Regions from separate parts of the Streptomyces sp. NPDC002463 genome, predicted to be linked through region 1. Evidence: riboswitches for the same ligand, from Rfam matches in the RefSeq annotation. Region 1 holds a riboswitch; each other region holds the start of a gene.
What was found. A riboswitch is a leader RNA that binds a small molecule or an ion and turns the genes downstream of it on or off. The one in region 1 is predicted to bind cyclic di-AMP.

Region 1 (5,871 bases):
CCCTGGAAGAACATGCTGTTCGCCTTCGCCTGGGGCGCCTTCGCGGCCGCGCTCGTCGCGATCCTGGCGAACTCCTTCGCGGTCCGCTGGATCGCCACGGCCACGGCCGACCCGGACTCCGCCGACAACCTCGGGGCCACCGTCATCGCCCCGGTGGTGGAGGAGAGCGCCAAGGCCGCCGCGATCCTGCTGCTGTTCCTCTTCCGCAGGAGGGACTTCGGCGGTCTCGTCGACGGGGTGGTGGTCGCCGGTTTCACCGCGACCGGCTTCGCCTTCACCGAGAACATCCTCTATCTCGGCAACGCCTTCGGCGAGGACCAGGAGTTCGGCTCCGGCATCGGCATGGTGACCGCCGGGACCTTCTTCGTACGGGCCGTGATGTCACCGTTCGCGCATCCGCTGTTCACCGTGCTCACCGGCATCGGCTTCGGCTTCGCCGCCCTCGCGCCGCCCGGGAAGCGGCTGCGCCGGGTGCTGCTGCCGCTGGCCGGGCTGCTGCTCGCGATGAGCCTGCACTCCGCCTGGAACGGCTCGGCGACCTTCGGCGGCCCGCTGGCCTTCTACCTGGTGTACGGGGCGCTGATGGTTCCGGCGTTCGGCCTGCTGACCTGGCTGGCGGTGTGGAGCCGGCAGCGCGAGCTGCGCACGATATCCGGGGAGCTCCCGGCGTACGCGGCGGCCGGCTGGCTCGCGCCGACCGAGCCGCTCGCGCTGTCCTCGATGCGGGCCCGGCAGATGGCCCGCGCGTTCGCCGCCCGGACGTACGGCCCGCCGGCCGCGCGGGCGGTCGGCGAGTACGAGTCCTTCGCGACGACCCTCGCGTTCCTGCGGGACCGGGCCCGGCGCGGCACGGCCGGCCCCGATTTCCCGGCCCGGGAGCAGGAGCTCCTCCACCACCTGTGGCAGCGCCGCGCGGTGGCCTCCCCGGCGCTGACGTACGCGGCCCGGGCGACGGGCCGGGCCTGGGCGCCGCCTCAGTATCTGGACTACGACGGCTACAACCCGTACCGGAGCTAGGGCCTGTCTTTCGGATCAGGCCGGATCAGGGAGCGGGGCCTGATCCGAAAGACAGGCCCTAGATCGCCGAGGCCTCCGTGAGGAGGGTCAGCTCGGCCTCCGTCAGCGTCAGGTCCGCCGCCGCGACGAGGGCCGGGAGCTGTTCGACCGTGCGGGCCGAGGCGATCGGCGCGGCGACGGTCGGCCGGGCGGCGAGCCAGGCGAGGGCGACGGTGGCGAGCTCGGTCTCGTGCGCCGCGGCGACCGTGTCGAGTGCGGAGAGCACGGCCTGGCCCCGCTCGGTCTCGGCGAGCTCGGCGGCGCGGTGGGCGCGGGCGCTGTCGACGGTCCTGCCGGGGCGGTACTTGCCGGTGAGGAAGCCGGCGGCGAGCCCGTAGTACGGGACGGCGGAGAGCCCGGCCTTCTCGACGGTCTCCAGGAGCGGGCCCTCGTAGGTGTCGCGGGAGACCAGGTTGTAGTGCGGCTGGAGGGCGACGTACCGGGTGAGGCCCTCGGCCTCGGCGAAGTCGAGGGAGGCCCGCAGTCGCTCCGGGGAGATGTTGGAAGCGGCGACCGCGCGCACCTTGCCGTCCTTCACCAGCTGGTCGAGGGCGGTGACGATCTCCTCGACCGGGACGGACTCGTCGTCGAAGTGCGTGTAGTAGAGGTCGATGTGGTCGGTGCCGAGGCGGCGCAGCGACTCCTCCGCGGCGGCCTTGATCGTGGGGGCGGAGAGGCCCTTGAAGCGGGGGTGGGCGCCCGCCTTGGTGGCGACGACGATGGCGGAGCGGTTGCCCCGGGAGGCCATCCAGCGGCCGATGACGGTCTCGGACTCGCCGCCCTCGTTGCCCTCGGCCCAGGCGGAGTAGACGTCGGCGGAGTCGACGAAGTTGCCGCCGGCGGCGGCGTAGGCGTCGAGGACGGCGAAGGACTCCGCCTCGTCGGCGGTCCAGCCGAAGACGTTGCCGCCCAGGGCCACGGGGAAGACGTGCAGGTCGGAGGAGCCCAGCGGGCGGAGAGAGGTCATGTCGAATCAACCGCTCCCGTCGCCGGGCCTATTCCGTGCGGGTGCTCAGGGGTTGATGCCCTTGGACTGGAGCCAGGCCATCGGGTCGATGCCGTCGCCGCCGGGGGTGTGGACCTCCATGTGGAGGTGGGGGCCGGTGACGTTGCCGGTGGCGCCGACGCGGCCGATGGTCTCGCCGGTGGACACGGTCTGGCCGGCGCTGACCGTCATGGACGACATGTGGCAGTACCAGACCTCGGTGCCGTCCTCCATCTCCAGGACGACGCGGTAGCCGTAGGAGCCGGACCAGCCCGCCGACTTCACGGTCGCACCGTGGACCGCCTTGAGCGGGGTGCCCGTGGGGGCGGCGAAGTCGAGACCGGTGTGGTAGCCGGAGGACCACATCGAGCCGGACTGCATGTAGGTGGCGGTGAGGGTGTACGAGGAGACCGGCAGCGAGTAGCCGGCGGCGAGCTTGGCGAGGCGCTCGGCCTCGGCCGCCGCTTCCGCCTTCGCCTTGGCCTCGGCCTCGGCCTTCGCCTTGGCTTCCGCCTCGGCCTTCGCCTTCGCGTCGGCGGCGGCCTTCTCCGCAGCCGCCTCCTTGGCCACGGCCTCCGCGGCGGCCTTCTCGGCGGCCGCCTTCTCCGCCGCGGCCTTCTCGGCGGCGTCGGCGGAGGCCTGCTGCTGCTCGGCCTGCTGGAGGATGCGGGCGCGCAGGGCCTCGCCCGCGGCGGGCATGGCGGCGGTGGTCTGCTCGGCCTGTCCGGTCGCCTGGTCGTCCGCGGTGGTGTACGTGGCGGCGGTGAGCGGGTTCGGGTTGGCGCGGTCCGCGCTGACCGGCGCGCTGTCCTCGCCGGGGAGGAGGTCGCCGACGCCGGGGAGGTCGTGCGGGTCCGGCAGGTTCAGGTCCGGGAGGTCCGGCAGCGATATGGCGACCGGGGGCTTCTCCTGCGCGGTGGCGAGGCCGCCCGCGCCGACGGCCGCGATGACGCCGACGCCGAGGACGGTGGAGGAACGGGCGAAGTTGGAGCGCTGCTTGACGACCCGGTGCCGGCCGCCGGAGCGGCTCTCGGCGCGGAGGGAGCCCTCGGTGGGGTTCCACTCGGTGTCGGGGGCGGAGGGACCAGCACCGCCACCGAAAGCGTCGAAGGGGGCTTCGGGTGCGGGGGTGTTGGACGCCACGGGGGCGCGCTCCTTTCCTTCCTTCTCGCCTACCGGGTTAGCTGACGGGTTCGGAGCAGGAAGGTCTCCTACGGGCCCCTCCGTACGGGACGAAGGCGTCCGATTCACCCCAAGTGGTGGTTCCCCGGTTCCTTTTCAGGATTCGGCGCGTGCGCACGGTGCCGCCTCTTGCGACGGCTGGGACGACCGCGCTGCGTTATCGAACGTTAATAGACAGGGGGTCCCGATTCCAAGCCCGTCCCTCTTGATCATTCATTGAATTGAGGGAGTATCACCCGAGTTGACCCCCCTTCAGCAAGGCGTAAGAGGCGGATGGGGAAACATGCACGATCTGACGTTATGTCAATTGTTATCGCAGTGACACCCCTCGACTACGCCCGGTGACCGGGCCCGCCCGGCGGCACCACCGGCATCGTCCGCCGCCGCTCGGGCTGCCCCGTCGCGGGGCGGCTCACCGCGAGCAGCGCCATGTCGTCCGTCGCCCCGCCGCCCGTGTGGAGCCGTACGTCGTCCACGAGCGCGTCGAGCAGCTCCTCGGGCCCCGGGAAGATCCGCCCGGCGAGCCGAGCCGCCGGATCGTAGAAGACGCCCCGCGCGTCCCGCGCCTCCGAGAGGCCGTCCGTGTAGAAGAGGAGCGTCGCACCCGCCGGGAACGGCCGCGCCTCGGCCCGGTCCGGCCACGCCGCCAGGTCGCCCATGCCGAGCGGCAGCGCCGCCTCGCCCGGCTCCAGGATGTCGAGCCGCCCGTCCGCGTACAGCATCAGCGGCGGCGGATGGCCACGGTTGACGACCCGTACGAAACCGTCGAAGGTCCCGCTCCCGTCGCCGCGCGGGATCTCGGCGAGCACGGCCGTGGTGAACCCCTCGAAGGCGTCGAGTCCGTGCCGGCGGGTGCCCTCCCGGGCGAGTGCACGTTCGAGTCGCCGCGCCACGCCCTCCAGGCTCCGCTCCTGCTCGGCCGCCTCCCGGAAGGCGCCGATGACGACGGCGACGGCCTCGACCGCGTCCAGCCCCTTGCCCCGGACGTCCCCGACGACGAGCCGCACCCCGTGCGGGGTGTCCTGGACGGCGAACAGGTCGCCGCCGATGAACGCGTCGGCCTGCGCCGCCTCGTACCGCGCCGCGCACTGCAGCCCGCCGATCCGCTCGTCGGGCGTCGGCAGCACCGCCTTCTGCGCGGTCTCCGCGATGACCCGCGCCGAGGCGAGCCGCTCACCGCTGCGGCGCACGACCCGGTTGATGAGGAGGGCGAGCGCGGAGACGGTGACGACGGTCAGGGTCTCGGTGAGGGCCGCGACCTCGTCGACGGTGCCGTTGTAGGCGTGCAGCCCCACCGAGGCGAGGACGGCGGCGATCCCGGTGAGCAGGGTCGTCAGCTGGGAGAAGAAGGGGGCGGCGACCAGGGGGGCGGCGGAGAAGAGCGGCGCCGCCGTGTACTCGGGCGGTGTCGCCAGGTCGAAGACGACACCGCCCGCGATGATCAGCGGGGGCAGCGCGCGGATGAACCGCCGGGCACCGCTGTAATCGGGCCGGCCCTCACCGCCCCGCCGCCCTCCGCCCGCCGCTCCTCGGGGGTGCCCCACCTGTGCTCTCCTGCCCGGATCCGACCGGCGCGCGGTCCGCACCGCACCCTCCCAGGGTGGCCGCCGCCGCCCGGGGCGGCGACTCCCACGGGGCCGATAGGCGTACGGGCGGGGCACCCCGGGCAGACGTCAGCCGCCCGTGGTGCTCTCCGCGAGCCGTCCGCCCCGGGCGAGCAGCGCCATCGCCGCCGCGCACCCCAGGCCCACCGCGCACAGCGCGAGCCACGGGACCGCCGACCAGCCGGTGACGTCGAGGAGCGCACCCGTCCCCAGGTTCCCCAGGGTGATCCCGATCCCGCACACCGTGTTGTAGAGCCCGTAGTGGGTGGCGACCCAGCGTCCCCGGGACAGGGCGACGACGGTGTCCATCTCGTACGGGTAGAGCACCGCGTTCGCGACGGCCAGGACCGCCGCGCACAGCAGCAGCCCCACCAGGCCGCGCCCCAGGGCGGCCGGCACGAGGAACGCCCCGCCCATGAGCGCGAGCCCGAGGACGAGACACCGCTCGCGGCTGAGCCGGCGCCGGGTCCAGGCCGTGATCCGCAGCTGCCCGGCGAGCGCGACGAGCGCCGAGACCACGAACAGTGCGGTCGTCACCCCCGTACCGCCCGCCGCGAGCGGCAGCGCCAGATAGACCTGGAAGGACAGCACGTACGAACCGGTCATGGCGAGCGAGAAGAGCCAGAACGTCCGGTGGGCGAGCACCGTGCGGAACTGCCCCCGCTCCCCCTTCTCGGCCGGCGCGGACACGGCCCGTACGGGCATGTACCGGAGCTGTACGAGGGTCAGGCCGGCGAACAGCACCGCCGCGACCACGCACGTCAGCCGGAACGACACCCCCGTCAGGGCCACCCCGACGAGCGGCCCGAGCAGGATGCCCGCCTGGTAGTACGCGTTGAACAGCGCGAAGGCCTCCACCCGGCGCTCCTCCCCCGCCTCCGCCGCGAGACAGGCCCGCACGGCCGGGTTGAAGAGCGCGCCCGCGAGGCCCGTCGCGAGCGAGGCGGCGATCAGCATCGGCAGCGACTGCGCGAAGGCGAGCGCCCCGAAGCCGACCGTCCGCAGCGCGCAGCCGGCGACGATGAGCGGCTTGAAGCCGAGCCG
Region 2 (5,871 bases), on a different contig from region 1:
ACCGGGACCTCGCCGCGCGAGATCCCGTCGGCGACGCGGCTCGTGCAGAGCGTCGCCGCCATCGACAGGTAGCCGCCGGTCAGCGCCTTGCCCACGCACATCACGTCGGGGGAGACCCCGGCCTGGTCCGCGGCGAACAGCGTGCCCGTACGCCCGAACCCGGTCGCGATCTCGTCGAACACCAGCAGCACGTCGTGCGCGTCGCAGGCCTCGCGCAGCACCCGCAGGTACGCCGGGTCGTGGAAGCGCATGCCGCCCGCGCCCTGCACGACCGGTTCCACGATCACCGCCGCCAGCGCGTGCGCGTGCTCGGCGATCCGGGCCCGCAGCAGCTCCGCGTACGACTCCTCGTACGCGGCCGGCGGCGCGTCCACGAACACCTGCCGCTGGAGCACCCCCGACCACAGCTCGTGCATCCCGCCCTCGGGATCGCACACGGACATCGGCTGCCAGGTGTCCCCGTGGTAGCCGCCGCGCCAGGTGAGGAGCCGCTGCTTCTCGGGGCGGCCCAGGGAACGCCAGTACTGCAGGCACATCTTGGCCGCGACCTCGACGGAGACCGAGCCCGAGTCGCTGAGGAAGACGTGCCGGAGCGGTTCGGGGGTGATCTCGACCAGCCGGGTGGCGAGCCGGACGGCGGGCTCGTGGGTGAGCCCGCCGAACATGACGTGGCTCATCTTCTCCAGCTGGCCGCGCGCCGCCTCGTTGAGCACGGGGTGGTTGTAGCCGTGGACCGCCGACCACCACGAGGACATGCCGTCGACCAACTCGCTCTGGCCCTCGACGGGTTCGGCGAGCCGGAGGCGCACCCCGGACGCGGACGCGACGACCAGCGGCTCCGCACGGCCCGGCATGGGGCCGTACGGATGCCAGACGTGCGCCCGGTCCAGGGCGAGGAGCTCGTCGTTACGCATTCGGCGCGAGGTCCGTGCCGGCGCCCCGGCGGCGCACGGCCACCAGATCGGTGCGGGCCTCGTTCGCACGGGCCTCCTCGGCCGCCGGCGCCGCGTGTCCGCCGCAGGGGCCGCAGCCGCCGGCCTCCTCCGCGTGACCACCGCAGCCCGTGCCCTCCGCGGAGGCCTCCGAACCGCAGCCCGCCGAGGCCTTGGAGCCGCAGCCGCCCGCCGCCGCGAGCGCGTCCGCGCGGTGCTTCGGCAGCGTGGTCGTGCCCGCGCCCTCCACCTCGAAGCCCGCGTCCGCGATCATGTCCAGGTCGGCCTGGCCGGCCTGGCCCTCGCTGGTCAGGTAGTCGCCGAGGAAGATCGAGTTCGCGATGTTCAGCGCCAGCGGCTGCATCGAGCGCAGGTGCACCTCGCGGCCGCCGGCGATCCGCACCTCGACGTCGGGGCAGACGAACCGGACCATCGCGAGGATCCGCAGGCAGCGCTGCGGGGTGAGGTTCCACTCCTTGGCGAGCGGGGTGCCCTCGAACGGGATCAGGAAGTTGACCGGCACCGAGTCCGAGTCGAGCTCACGCAGCGCGTAGACGACGTCGACGAGGTCCTCGTCGCTCTCGCCCATGCCCGCGATCAGACCGGAGCAGGCCGACAGACCGGCGGCGTGCGCCTTCTGCACGGTGTCCACGCGGTCCGCGTAGGTGTGGGTCTTGGTGATGTCCCCGTACGTCGCCTCGGACGTGTTCAGGTTGTGGTTGTACGCGTCGGCGCCGGCCTCCCGCAGCCGCTCCGCCTGGCCGTCGGAGAGCAGACCGAGGCAGGCGCACACCTCGACGCCCTCGTTCTGCTCCTTGATCGCCTCGATCGTCTTGCCGACGCGCTCCACGTCCCGGTCCGTCGGGCCGCGGCCGCTGGCCACCAGGCAGACCCGCTTGGCGCCGCCGGCGACACCCGCCGCCGCGGCCTGCGAGGCCTCGTCCGGCTTCAGCCAGGTGTACTTGAGGATCTCGGCCTTCGAGCCGAGCCGCTGCGAGCAGTACGAGCAGTCCTCGGGACAGAGACCGGACTTCAGGTTGACCAGGTAGTTCAGCTTCACCCGGCGCCCGAACCACTGACGGCGCACCTTGCCGGCCGCCGCCACCACCTCGAGCAGTTCGTCGTCGGAGGTCGCCAGCACGGCGAGCGCTTCTTCACGGGTCGGCAGCTCGCGCCGCAGCCCCTTCTCCACCAGCGTGTTCAGGAGGTCCATAACCGCAGATCCTTGCCTACCGCCCGCCCCCTGGCCAAGGAGGATCCGAACAAACGCCCCCGATCGAGGTGTGTGGATGACCACATCCCGACCTCGGCATCCTGCGGTTAGGGTCTGTGCGCTGCCTACAAAAGGATCGCCGCATGCCACAGGCCGAGGACGCACGCGCCGCGGGCGCCGACGACGCACGGGCCGCGGGCCCGCGCCGTACCGCCTTCGACTGGACCGACGCGGAGGCGCGCCGCCGGGCCGAGGCCGGTCTCGTCCGGACGTTGCGGCCCCGGGCGGCCGAGTCGGACGTCCTGGACCTGGCGAGCAACGACTACCTCGGCCTCACCCGCCGCGCCGAGGTCACCGAGGCGGCGGCCGAGGCGGCCAGGCGCTGGGGCGCCGGCTCCACCGGCTCGCGGCTCGTCACCGGCACCACCCGGCTGCACACCCGCCTGGAGCGCGAACTCGCCGACTTCTGCGGTTTCGAGGCGGCCCTCGTCTTCTCCTCCGGCTACACCGCGAACCTCGCGGCGCTCACCGCGCTCTCCGGCCGGGACTCCCTGATCGTCTCCGACGCCTCCAACCACGCCTCGATCGTCGACGGCTGCCGCCTGGCGCGCGCTGAGACCGCGGTCGTCCCGCACACCGACGCCGAGGCCGTCGCCAAGACCCTGGACGCCCATCCGGGGCGCCGGGCACTCGTCGTCAGCGACTCCGTCTTCTCCGTCGACGGCGACAAGGCCCCGCTCCCCGGGCTCGCCGACGCCTGCCGCGCGCACGGCGCCGGGCTCGTCGTCGACGACGCCCACGGCTTCGGCGTCCTCGGCGACGGCGGCCGGGGCGCGCTGCACGAGGCCGGGCTCGCGGGCGACGAGGACGTCGTCGCCACCCTCACCCTCTCGAAGTCCCTCGGCAGCCAGGGCGGCGCCGTCCTCGGCCCGGCGCGGGTGATCGAGCACCTGGTGAACGCCGCCCGCACCTTCATCTTCGACACCGGGCTCGCCCCCGCCGCCGCGGGCGGCGCGCTCGCGAGCCTGCGGCTGATCGCGGCCGAACCAGGCCTCGCCGAGCGGGCCCGTACCGTCGCCACCACCCTGCACCGGCTGCTCACGGACGCCGGGCTGACCTCGGCCCGTCCCGACGCGGCCGTCGTCTCGGTCCACGCCCCCTCCCCGGAGGCGGCGCTGCGCTGGGCGGCGGACTGCCGCGAACAGGGCCTGGCGGTCGGCTGCTTCCGTCCCCCGTCCGTCCCCGACGGCATCTCGCGGCTGCGGCTCACGGCGCGGGCCGATCTGACGGACGCGGAGATCGCGCACGCGGTGGAGACGATCCTGCGGACCGCGCCGGCGGTCTGACGTCCCGTCGGGAGTCCCAAGCGCGGTCCCGGGCAGCAGAGTTCACCGCTTCGGGCGACAGATGGGGACATATCTTGGTGGAACGCCTGCCGGGGCGGCACGATCGGTGGGACTCTGACGCGAAGCGCGATCCGGGGCAGAAGCCCCGGCGGGAAAGGGACAGCGTCGCCATGGCAGACCATCAGGAAGCATCCGTCACTCTGCCGAGCGATCCCGCGTCGGTCCCCACCGCCCGGCGGTTCGTCGCGGAGGTCCTCGACGGGTGGGGCCTCGACGGTGCCGACGACCTGGCGGACGCGATCCGCCTGATGATCTCGGAGCTGGCCACCAACGCCGTCCTGCACACCTTCGGGCAGTCGCCCACGTTCACGGTCGACGTCCGCCTGGAGCGCGAGGAGCGCCTCCACATCGGCGTCACCGACAGCCACCCGCGCTGGCCCCGCCGTCTTCCGGCGGCGGTCCAGCAGGACAACGGCCGGGGCATGGTCATCATCCGCTCCCTGGCGGCGGAGGCGGGCGGCCGTCTGTCGGTCACCCCGACGGAGGAGGGCGGGAAGACGGTCTGGATCTCCCTCCCGTGGGCCTCCACGGCGGCCTCGTACGCGTAGACCCGGCGCAGGGGTGCGGCGGCGCCACCGCACCCCTGGGGCGGGCTCAGTGCCCGGCGGGCGTCATCGGACGCGGCCGTAGTAGACCCTCGACGTCCAGATCGGGTCGAGCTTCACCCAGGATCCCGTCTTGGGCGAGTGCCAGATCTTGCCGCTGCCGGCGTAGATGCCCACGTGGTAGACGCTCCCGCCGGAGTGGAAGAAGACCAGGTCCCCCTTCTGTCTGCTGGACGCGGAGATGTGCCGGGTGTTGTTGTACTGCTGCTGCGCGGTGCGGGGCAGCCACTTGCCCGCCTGCTTGTACGCGTAGAGCGTCAGACCGGAGCAGTCGAACCGGGTGGGTCCCGCGCTCCCGTACCGGTACGGGGCTCCCTTCTTGGACGCGGCGACGCTCAGTGCCTTGTTCGCGTAGGTGGTCGCCGCCTGGGCCTCGGACGCCGCACCCGGTGCGAGCATCGTGCCGCCGACGGCGGCGAGGGTGAGAGCCGTGACGGCTCCGGCCCGGGACAGCAGGGACGGGACGTGCATCTGCGCAGTCATGCGCAACCCTTCGTCAGCCGCCTGCGAAGGATGACCTGTCGGGTTCGGGCTGGCGAAGATGCCCGGCCGCGGCTGCGGCTTCACCCCAAGGGACGGTCCCGCTGCGGAAACAGCGCGTACGTCCCGTACTGCCTGGGTCCTCCACTCCTGCCGATCCACTCCTGTCGACCAGACGTCCGGGACAGCGGCAGGACTCGGCGTCCGCCCGGACCGCCCCGCCTCGGATGGCGGGGGCTTGTCGTCGACAGGGATCTTGACCCACACCCAGGGCGAAATCCGAGCTGAAACGGCGATATGTGAGGCTCCTCACGACTGATCCATTCGGGTGGACAGGGTGCTTTCGCGATCACCGGAGGTTTGGCCTACGAGCCCCGTACCAGGGGCGGAACGCCCCATTCCGCCAGATGCGTACACCTGTTGCGCAACTCACCCGACCCATATGTCGACTCGTCGACTACGCCGAACGGGGGAGCGATTCTGCGGTGCGTGTCGGCCGTACGGACCTCGACACGACATGCCGGAATGTCAACTCGCCCGTGCGTGGGGGACGGTGACGCGGTCGGTGCGGCGCTCTCCGTCCAACACCCGCAGGGCGCGCGCCAGTGTGTCCGCGTGCACCTCGCTCTCGCCCCGCATATGCATGAGCGTCAGGGCCTCGCGCAGCGCCTCCGCGCGCCCCACCAGGGCCTGTGCCGCCCGTAGTGCCCCATAGGTATGCGTACCTCTGGATGGGTTGATCTTCCCAAGGAGGTCGACGACTTCGAGGTAGGCGTCGATCAACTCGCCCTCGGCCCGCGTCAGCGCGGGCAGCGGCGGCAGCTCGGGTACCACGGCCGGCTCACCGCGCCGCACCGGCGTCGCGCCGGTTCGTGATCACGTGGTCCACCAGCCCGTACGCGACGGCCGCCGGCGCGTCCAGGACGGTGAGGCGGTCGATGTCGGCGTCGATCCGGTCCCGGCTCTGCCCGGTGTACTCGGTGAGCATCCCGGCCGTCAGGGCGCGCAGCCGGAGCAGCTCGCGCGCGTGGATGTCGAGGTCGCTCGGCTGTCCCTGGAGGGGTTCGTCCATGGCCGGCTGGCGGAGGGTGACCCGGGCGCCGGGGAGGACGAGCCGCTTGCCGGGGGTGCCGGCGGCGAGCAGGACGGCGGCGGTGGAGGCGGCCTGCCCGAGGCAGGTGGTCTCCACGTCGCAGGAGAGCGTCCGCATCGTGTCGTGGATCGCGGTCATGGCG
Region 3 (5,871 bases), on a different contig from region 1:
CGCTCCTGGAGCTGCTTGCCGCCTCGGGGAAGCTGGAGGTGGAGGAGGCGGCGACCACGCTGGACGTCTCCGCCGCCACGATCCGCCGGGATCTCGACGAGCTGGCCGAGCAGCAGCTGCTCGTCCGCACGCGGGGCGGGGCGGTCGTGCACGGCGTGTCGTACGAGCTGCCGCTGCGGTACAAGTCGACGCGGCACGCGCCGGAGAAGCGGCGGATCGCGGAGGCGGTGGCGGATCTGGTCGCGCCCGGCGAGGTCGTCGGGCTCAACGGGGGCACGACGACGACGGAGGTCGCACGCGCGCTCGCGCTGCGGTTCGCGAGCGGTCGCACCGAAGCTCCGGGCACGGCGGTGCCGGCCGGGCCCGCGCTGACCGTGGTCACCAACGCGCTCAACATCGCGGGCGAGCTGGCGGTGCGTCCGCAGATCAAGATCGTCACCACGGGAGGGGTCGCCCGCCCGCAGACCTACGAGCTGGTGGGTCCGCTGACGGTCGGGGTGCTCAACGAGGTCGTGCTCGACGTGGTGGTCCTCGGGGTCGACGGGGTCGACGCCGAACTCGGCGTGATGGCGCACCAGGAGGACGAGGCGAGCATCAGCCGGCTCTTCGCGGAGCGGGCGAGCCGGGTCGTCGTGGTGACCGACTCCTCGAAGATGGGCCGCAGGGCGTTCGCGCGGATCTGTGGTCTGGACCGGATCGACCTGCTCGTGACCGACACCGGCATCGCCCCGAAGACGGCCCTGCAGCTCACCGAAGCCGGGGTAGAGGTCCTCACCGTCTGACTCATTGGTCTGATGGTGAACCAATCCAGACCTTGGTGTCTACGGTCCTCCGCGTATTCACACACTAATTACCGCGCGTGTGTATACCTTTAAGCTGCCCTCCCCCATCATGTCTCCGACGTGCCGCTGGGGCACACGGTGACAGGAAGGGCGGGGCATGATTCCCATCAGCCGCAGGGGATTCGTCGGGATCGGCGCGGGGCTCATGGCGGGGGCCGCGCTGCCGCCGCTGCGGGCGTCCGCCGCCGCGAGCGGCGCGACCGGCACCCTCGCGGACGTCAAGCACGTGGTGATCCTCATGCAGGAGAACCGCAGCTTCGACCACTACTTCGGCACGCTGAAGGGCGTCCGGGGCTTCGGCGACCGCGCCGCCGGCAACATTCCCGGCGGCTGGGGCATGTTCAACCAGCCCAACTGGGGCGGCCGCCAGTACCCCTGGAAGCTCAGCGACACCCCGGCCGCCGGCGGCGTCGACGGCGAGACCCTCGCGCAGTGCAACGGCGACCTGCCGCACAGCTGGACCTCGCAGCACGCCGCCTGGAACAAGGGCCGCCTCGACAACTGGGTCACGGGCGTGGGCAACACCCGGACGCTCGGCCACCTCGACCGCGGGGACATCCCCTTCCACTACGCGCTCGCCGACAACTACACGATCTGCGACGCGTACTTCTGCTCGACGCTGAGCGCCACGGGCCCCAACCGCACCTTCCTGTGGAGCGGGAAGGTCGACGGCACCAGCAAGGACGGGGGCGACGAGTCGGGCCTCACCTGGGAGTCGTACGCCGAGGCGCTCCAGCGCGCCGGGGTGAGCTGGAAGGTCTACCAGAACGCCCAGGACAACTACGGCGACAACGGCCTCGCGTACTTCAAGAAGTTCACCGACGCCCGCCCCGGGGACCCGCTGTACGACCGGGGCATGGGCTCGGTCCCGAAGGTGACCGGCTCGACGCCGGACGACATCGCCGCGGCGATCCGCGCCGACGTCGTCGCGGGGACCCTGCCGCAGGTGTCGTGGGTGGTCGCGAGCGAGGCCTTCTCGGAGCACCCGTACGCCCCTCCGGGCGACGGCGCCCACTTCGTCGACCTCGTCTACCGCGCGCTGGCCGCGAACGCCGAGGTGTTCGACTCCACGGTGCTGTTCCTCAACTACGACGAGAACGACGGCTTCTTCGACCACGTGCCCCCGCCGGTCGCCCCTCCGGGCACCGCGGGCGAGTACATCGACGGCGTGCCGATCGGCCTGGGCTTCCGCGTCCCGATGATTGTCATGTCCCCGTGGACCCGCGGTGGCTGGGTGAGCTCCGAGGTCTTCGACCACACCTCGGTGCTGCGCTTCATGGAGAGCTGGACGGCGGCGCTCGGCACCCCGGCGACCTGCCCCAACATCAGCGCCTGGCGCCGGAAGGTCACCGGCGACCTGACCGGGGTCTTCGACTTCGCCAACCCGGTGTACGGAGTGCCGGCCAACCTTCCCTCCACGGCGAAGGTGATCGGGCAGGCCACCTGCGGCCCGCTGCCGAACCCGGCCCCGCAGAACAACGCGCTGCCCGTACAGGAGTCCGGCACCCGCCCGGCGCGCGCCCTGCCGTACCAGGTGAACGGCAACCTCGACCGCTTCGAGTTCGGCTCCGCGGGCAAGATCCTCGCCTGGTTCTCGATGACGAACCAGGGCACGGAGGCCAAGCGGTCGGCGCACTTCTCGATCCACCCCCACCAGTACCGGGACACCGCCGCCTGGCAGTACACCGTCGACCCCGGCGGCACGGCCACCGACTACTTCAACATCGGCCTCGGCTCGGGCTCGGGGAAGTACGACATCTCGATGATGGGCCCCAACCGCTTCCTGCGCCGCTTCATCGGGGACGCCTCGAAGGCGGGCAAGGCGGTCGAGGTGGCCGCCAGGTACGCGCCGGAGGCGGGTACGGGCAAGACGGCCCTGTGGTTCAAGATGACCAACACCTCGGCCGGGCCCGTCACCTTCACGATCCGCTCGAACGCCTACCGCTCGGACGGCCCGTGGACGTACACGGTGCCGGCGAACTCCAGCCGCGAGGACTTCTTCAACGCGGTGGCGTACAACGACGGCTGGTACGACTTCACGATCCTCGCCGACATCGACGGCACCTGGTCGCGCCGGTACACCGGCCACATCGAGACCGGAGCCCCGAGCATCAGCGGCTGATCCCCCGCGGGTCCGGGCGGCGGCATGGCCGCCGCCCGGCCTCCGGTACGGCGTCAGCGGCCCGCTTCGGCGGCGCGCCGGACCGTGGCGTCGAGGAGGGCCACCGCGTCGGCGGCGGTACGGCCGGGGGCCCGGTTCCACGGCCCGATCAGCTCCTGCCAGCCGCGCGACCGGAGTTCGGTCATGATCCAGGCGGCCGCCTCGTTCATGGTGTCCGCGCTGCCGTAGCCGAGGCGGTGGGCGGCGAGGAGGGCACCGCAGACGCACCGGGCACCGCGTGCGTCGCGCAGCTTGTACGGGGCATTCTGCCAGCCCCACTCGGTCAGCACGAGGCGCGCGTAGCCGAGGTGCACCGAGGGGCGGAGGTCGGCCTGGCCGATGCGGCGCCAGGTGTGCAGCCGGTCCGGAAGCACGGCTCCGAGCCGTCCCGGGATCCGGCGCTCGGCGGGGAGCTCCGGCGGGAGGGTGGCCAGGGCCTCGGCCACGAGCCGGTCCACCGGCACGCTGAGCAGCTTCCGCCAGCCGTCCTCAGCGGGCGGCGACTCCTCGGGGGCGGTCCAGTCCGTGACGATCCGCTGCCAGGTGGCGCTCTCGAAGAGGGCGGCCGCCTCGCGGTCGAGGGTGTCGGGGCTGAGCAGGGCGGTGGAGGGCGGCATGGAGGTGTCTCCTGGGTCGACTGCCTCCACCTTTCACGATGAATGTCCCTTTTGCGACTTTTACCCCCACATGGAGCACCGCTCGCATCCATGCCACTCCACCCCTCGACGAACACCCCACCCCAGGCAATTTCCCCCCATTTACTCACGAAAGGAATTACGCACCATATGGGACATTGCGGTCCTGGTGACGCGACTCACTCATACGACCCGCCGGTCCGGCCGCCCCCTCTCCCGCCCCATACCGGACAAGGAAGTTCGATGCCTCCCGGACGGCATCGATCTTGAATTCCCCGAATTCCGTGATCCATTTCCCGATGCCCGCGACCCACTCCCCTTGTTATCCGTCGCATTACTGGCCTACGGTCACCTCCATTCGAGCGGAACGCCCAATCCTGCCGCCGCTCGGTAAAACTCCCTTTCACCCGACGGCAGGAGCGGGGGACCCACGAATACGCCGGTCCGGATTCCGGAACGGCTCGGGGTGCAGCCGCGTGCGCGCGGCCGGACATCTCCCGTCCGAACCCGACAGCTCACCCCGCAGGCGCCGGAGAGGAAACCGTCATGCCTGCTCACGGTAAGCACCGCCGTCACCGCCGCAGCCCCGTCTCCCGCGGCCTCGCCCTGGTCGGCACGGGTGGCGCCGCACTCGCCCTGCCGCTCATCGCCCCGGCCGTCGCCGACGCCGCGCCCGTGTCCGGCGCCCCGGAGATCGCCGTCCAGAGCCTCGCCGCCCCGGTCGCGGCCAAGGCTCCCGCCGCCCCGGCCGCCGCGCACACGTACACCGTCGTGAGCGGTGACTCGCTTTCCCTGATCGCCCACAAGAAGGGAATTCAGGGAGGCTGGAAGAACCTTTACCACGCCAACAAGAGCGTCGTGGGTGACAATCCGTCACTCATTCACCCCGGCCTCGAACTGACGATTCGTCGGGATTCCGTGAAGGCCGCCCCCACGCAGGCGAAGACGAAGCCGGCCACCCCCGCCGTCGCCGCCGGAACGGGCTCCTCCGCCGCCGCGGCCGCTCCGGCCGTCGCCGCCCCCGCCGCCGTCAAGGCGGCCACGGTCGCCGCGACGAACTACGCCGACAACCTCGACGGATGGATCCGTGAGTCGCTGGCCATCATGGGCCAGCACGGCATCCCCGGCTCCTACGACGGCATCTTCCGCAACGTCATGCGCGAGTCGTCCGGCAACCCCCAGGCCATCAACCTCTGGGACTCCAACGCGGTCGCCGGCACCCCCTCGAAGGGCCTGCTCCAGGTCATCGAGCCGACCTTCCTCGCCTACCACGTGCCCGGCACGTCCCTGGACCTGTTCGACCCGGTCGCCAACATCACCGCCGCCTGCAACTACGCGGCCGACCGCTACGGCTCCATCGACAACGTCAACTCGGCGTACTGATCCCCTCACGCCGGAAGTGCTCGGCGAACCAGGAGGTGGCGAGGTCCGCCACCTCCTCCAGGGCGCCCGGCTCCTCGAAGAGGTGGCCGGCGCCCCCCACCACGGCGAGCCGGTTCTCGCAGCGCAGCAGCGCCAGGGCCCGCCGGTTGAGGTCCAGGACCATCGCGTCCGCGCCGCCCACCACCAGGAGCGTCGGGGCACGCACCCGTGCCAGGTGCTCGGCCGCGAGGTCCGGCCGACCGCCGCGCGAGACGACGGCGCTCACCGGGGACTCGGGCTCGGCGGCCGCCCACAGCGCGGCCGCCGCACCCGTGCTCGCACCGAAGTACCCGAGCGGCAGCCCCGCGCTCTCGGGACGCCCGGCCAGCCACTCCGTGGCCCCGGCGAGCCGCCCGGCGAGGAGCGGGGTGTCGAAGACATGCGCCCGGTCCACCGCCTCCGACTCGGTCAGCAGGTCGAAGAGCAGCGTCCCGAGTCCCGCCCGGTTGAGCTCGGCGGCCACGGCCCGGTTCCGGGGGCTGTGGCGACTGCTGCCGCTGCCGTGCGCGAACAGGACGATGCCGCCCGCACCCTCGGGCACCGCGAGCCGCCCACCGAGGCTGACGCCGTCGACCGGGATCCGTACGTCCGTGTCCTGCACGACGGGGGCCCGCCCGGCTCTGTTCCGCTCCAGGCAGTCGATGACCTCGGCGTCCGGGGTCTGCGAGAAGTCCCGGTAGAACTGCCCGATCGCGAAGAAGAGCTCCGGGGCGTGCACGCTGACGGTCTCGTCGGCCTCGCCGCCGACACGGGCCGTCCAGCCCTTCGGCGCCACCGGCACGGCGAGCACGATCCGGGCGGCACCCCTGGC

Region 2: it holds a riboswitch for cyclic di-AMP, as region 1 does, so the genes downstream of both, ACFYX3_RS31085 (C40 family peptidase) here and ACFYX3_RS17410 (M23 family metallopeptidase) in region 1, are expected to answer to the same signal.
Region 3: it holds a riboswitch for cyclic di-AMP, as region 1 does, so the genes downstream of both, ACFYX3_RS29815 (transglycosylase SLT domain-containing protein) here and ACFYX3_RS17410 (M23 family metallopeptidase) in region 1, are expected to answer to the same signal.

What each region holds. Positions count from the first base shown of each region.
Region 1 covers NZ_JBIARL010000007.1:361,072-366,942, reverse strand. The annotation lists gene ACFYX3_RS17420 (PrsW family intramembrane metalloprotease) at 1-1,017, shown strand, start outside; gene ACFYX3_RS17415 (aldo/keto reductase) at 1,076-2,023, opposite strand; gene ACFYX3_RS17410 (M23 family metallopeptidase) at 2,069-3,184, opposite strand; cyclic di-AMP (ydaO/yuaA leader) riboswitch at 3,196-3,342, opposite strand; gene ACFYX3_RS17405 (PP2C family protein-serine/threonine phosphatase) at 3,556-4,767, opposite strand; gene ACFYX3_RS17400 (MFS transporter) at 4,897-5,871, opposite strand, start outside.
Region 2 covers NZ_JBIARL010000018.1:62,787-68,657, forward strand. The annotation lists gene ACFYX3_RS31065 (adenosylmethionine--8-amino-7-oxononanoate transaminase) at 1-914, opposite strand, end outside; gene bioB (biotin synthase BioB) at 907-2,145, opposite strand; gene ACFYX3_RS31075 (8-amino-7-oxononanoate synthase) at 2,289-3,491, shown strand; gene ACFYX3_RS31080 (ATP-binding protein) at 3,662-4,099, shown strand; gene ACFYX3_RS31085 (C40 family peptidase) at 4,163-4,639, opposite strand; cyclic di-AMP (ydaO/yuaA leader) riboswitch at 4,642-4,764, opposite strand; gene ACFYX3_RS31090 (hypothetical protein) at 5,165-5,470, opposite strand; gene ACFYX3_RS31095 (ATP-dependent Clp protease proteolytic subunit) at 5,478-5,871, opposite strand, start outside.
Region 3 covers NZ_JBIARL010000016.1:197,130-203,000, reverse strand. The annotation lists gene ACFYX3_RS29830 (DeoR/GlpR family DNA-binding transcription regulator) at 1-782, shown strand, start outside; gene ACFYX3_RS29825 (phosphocholine-specific phospholipase C) at 940-2,964, shown strand; gene ACFYX3_RS29820 (hypothetical protein) at 3,018-3,620, opposite strand; cyclic di-AMP (ydaO/yuaA leader) riboswitch at 3,997-4,180, shown strand; gene ACFYX3_RS29815 (transglycosylase SLT domain-containing protein) at 4,185-5,021, shown strand; gene ACFYX3_RS29810 (phosphoribosyltransferase family protein) at 5,005-5,871, opposite strand, start outside.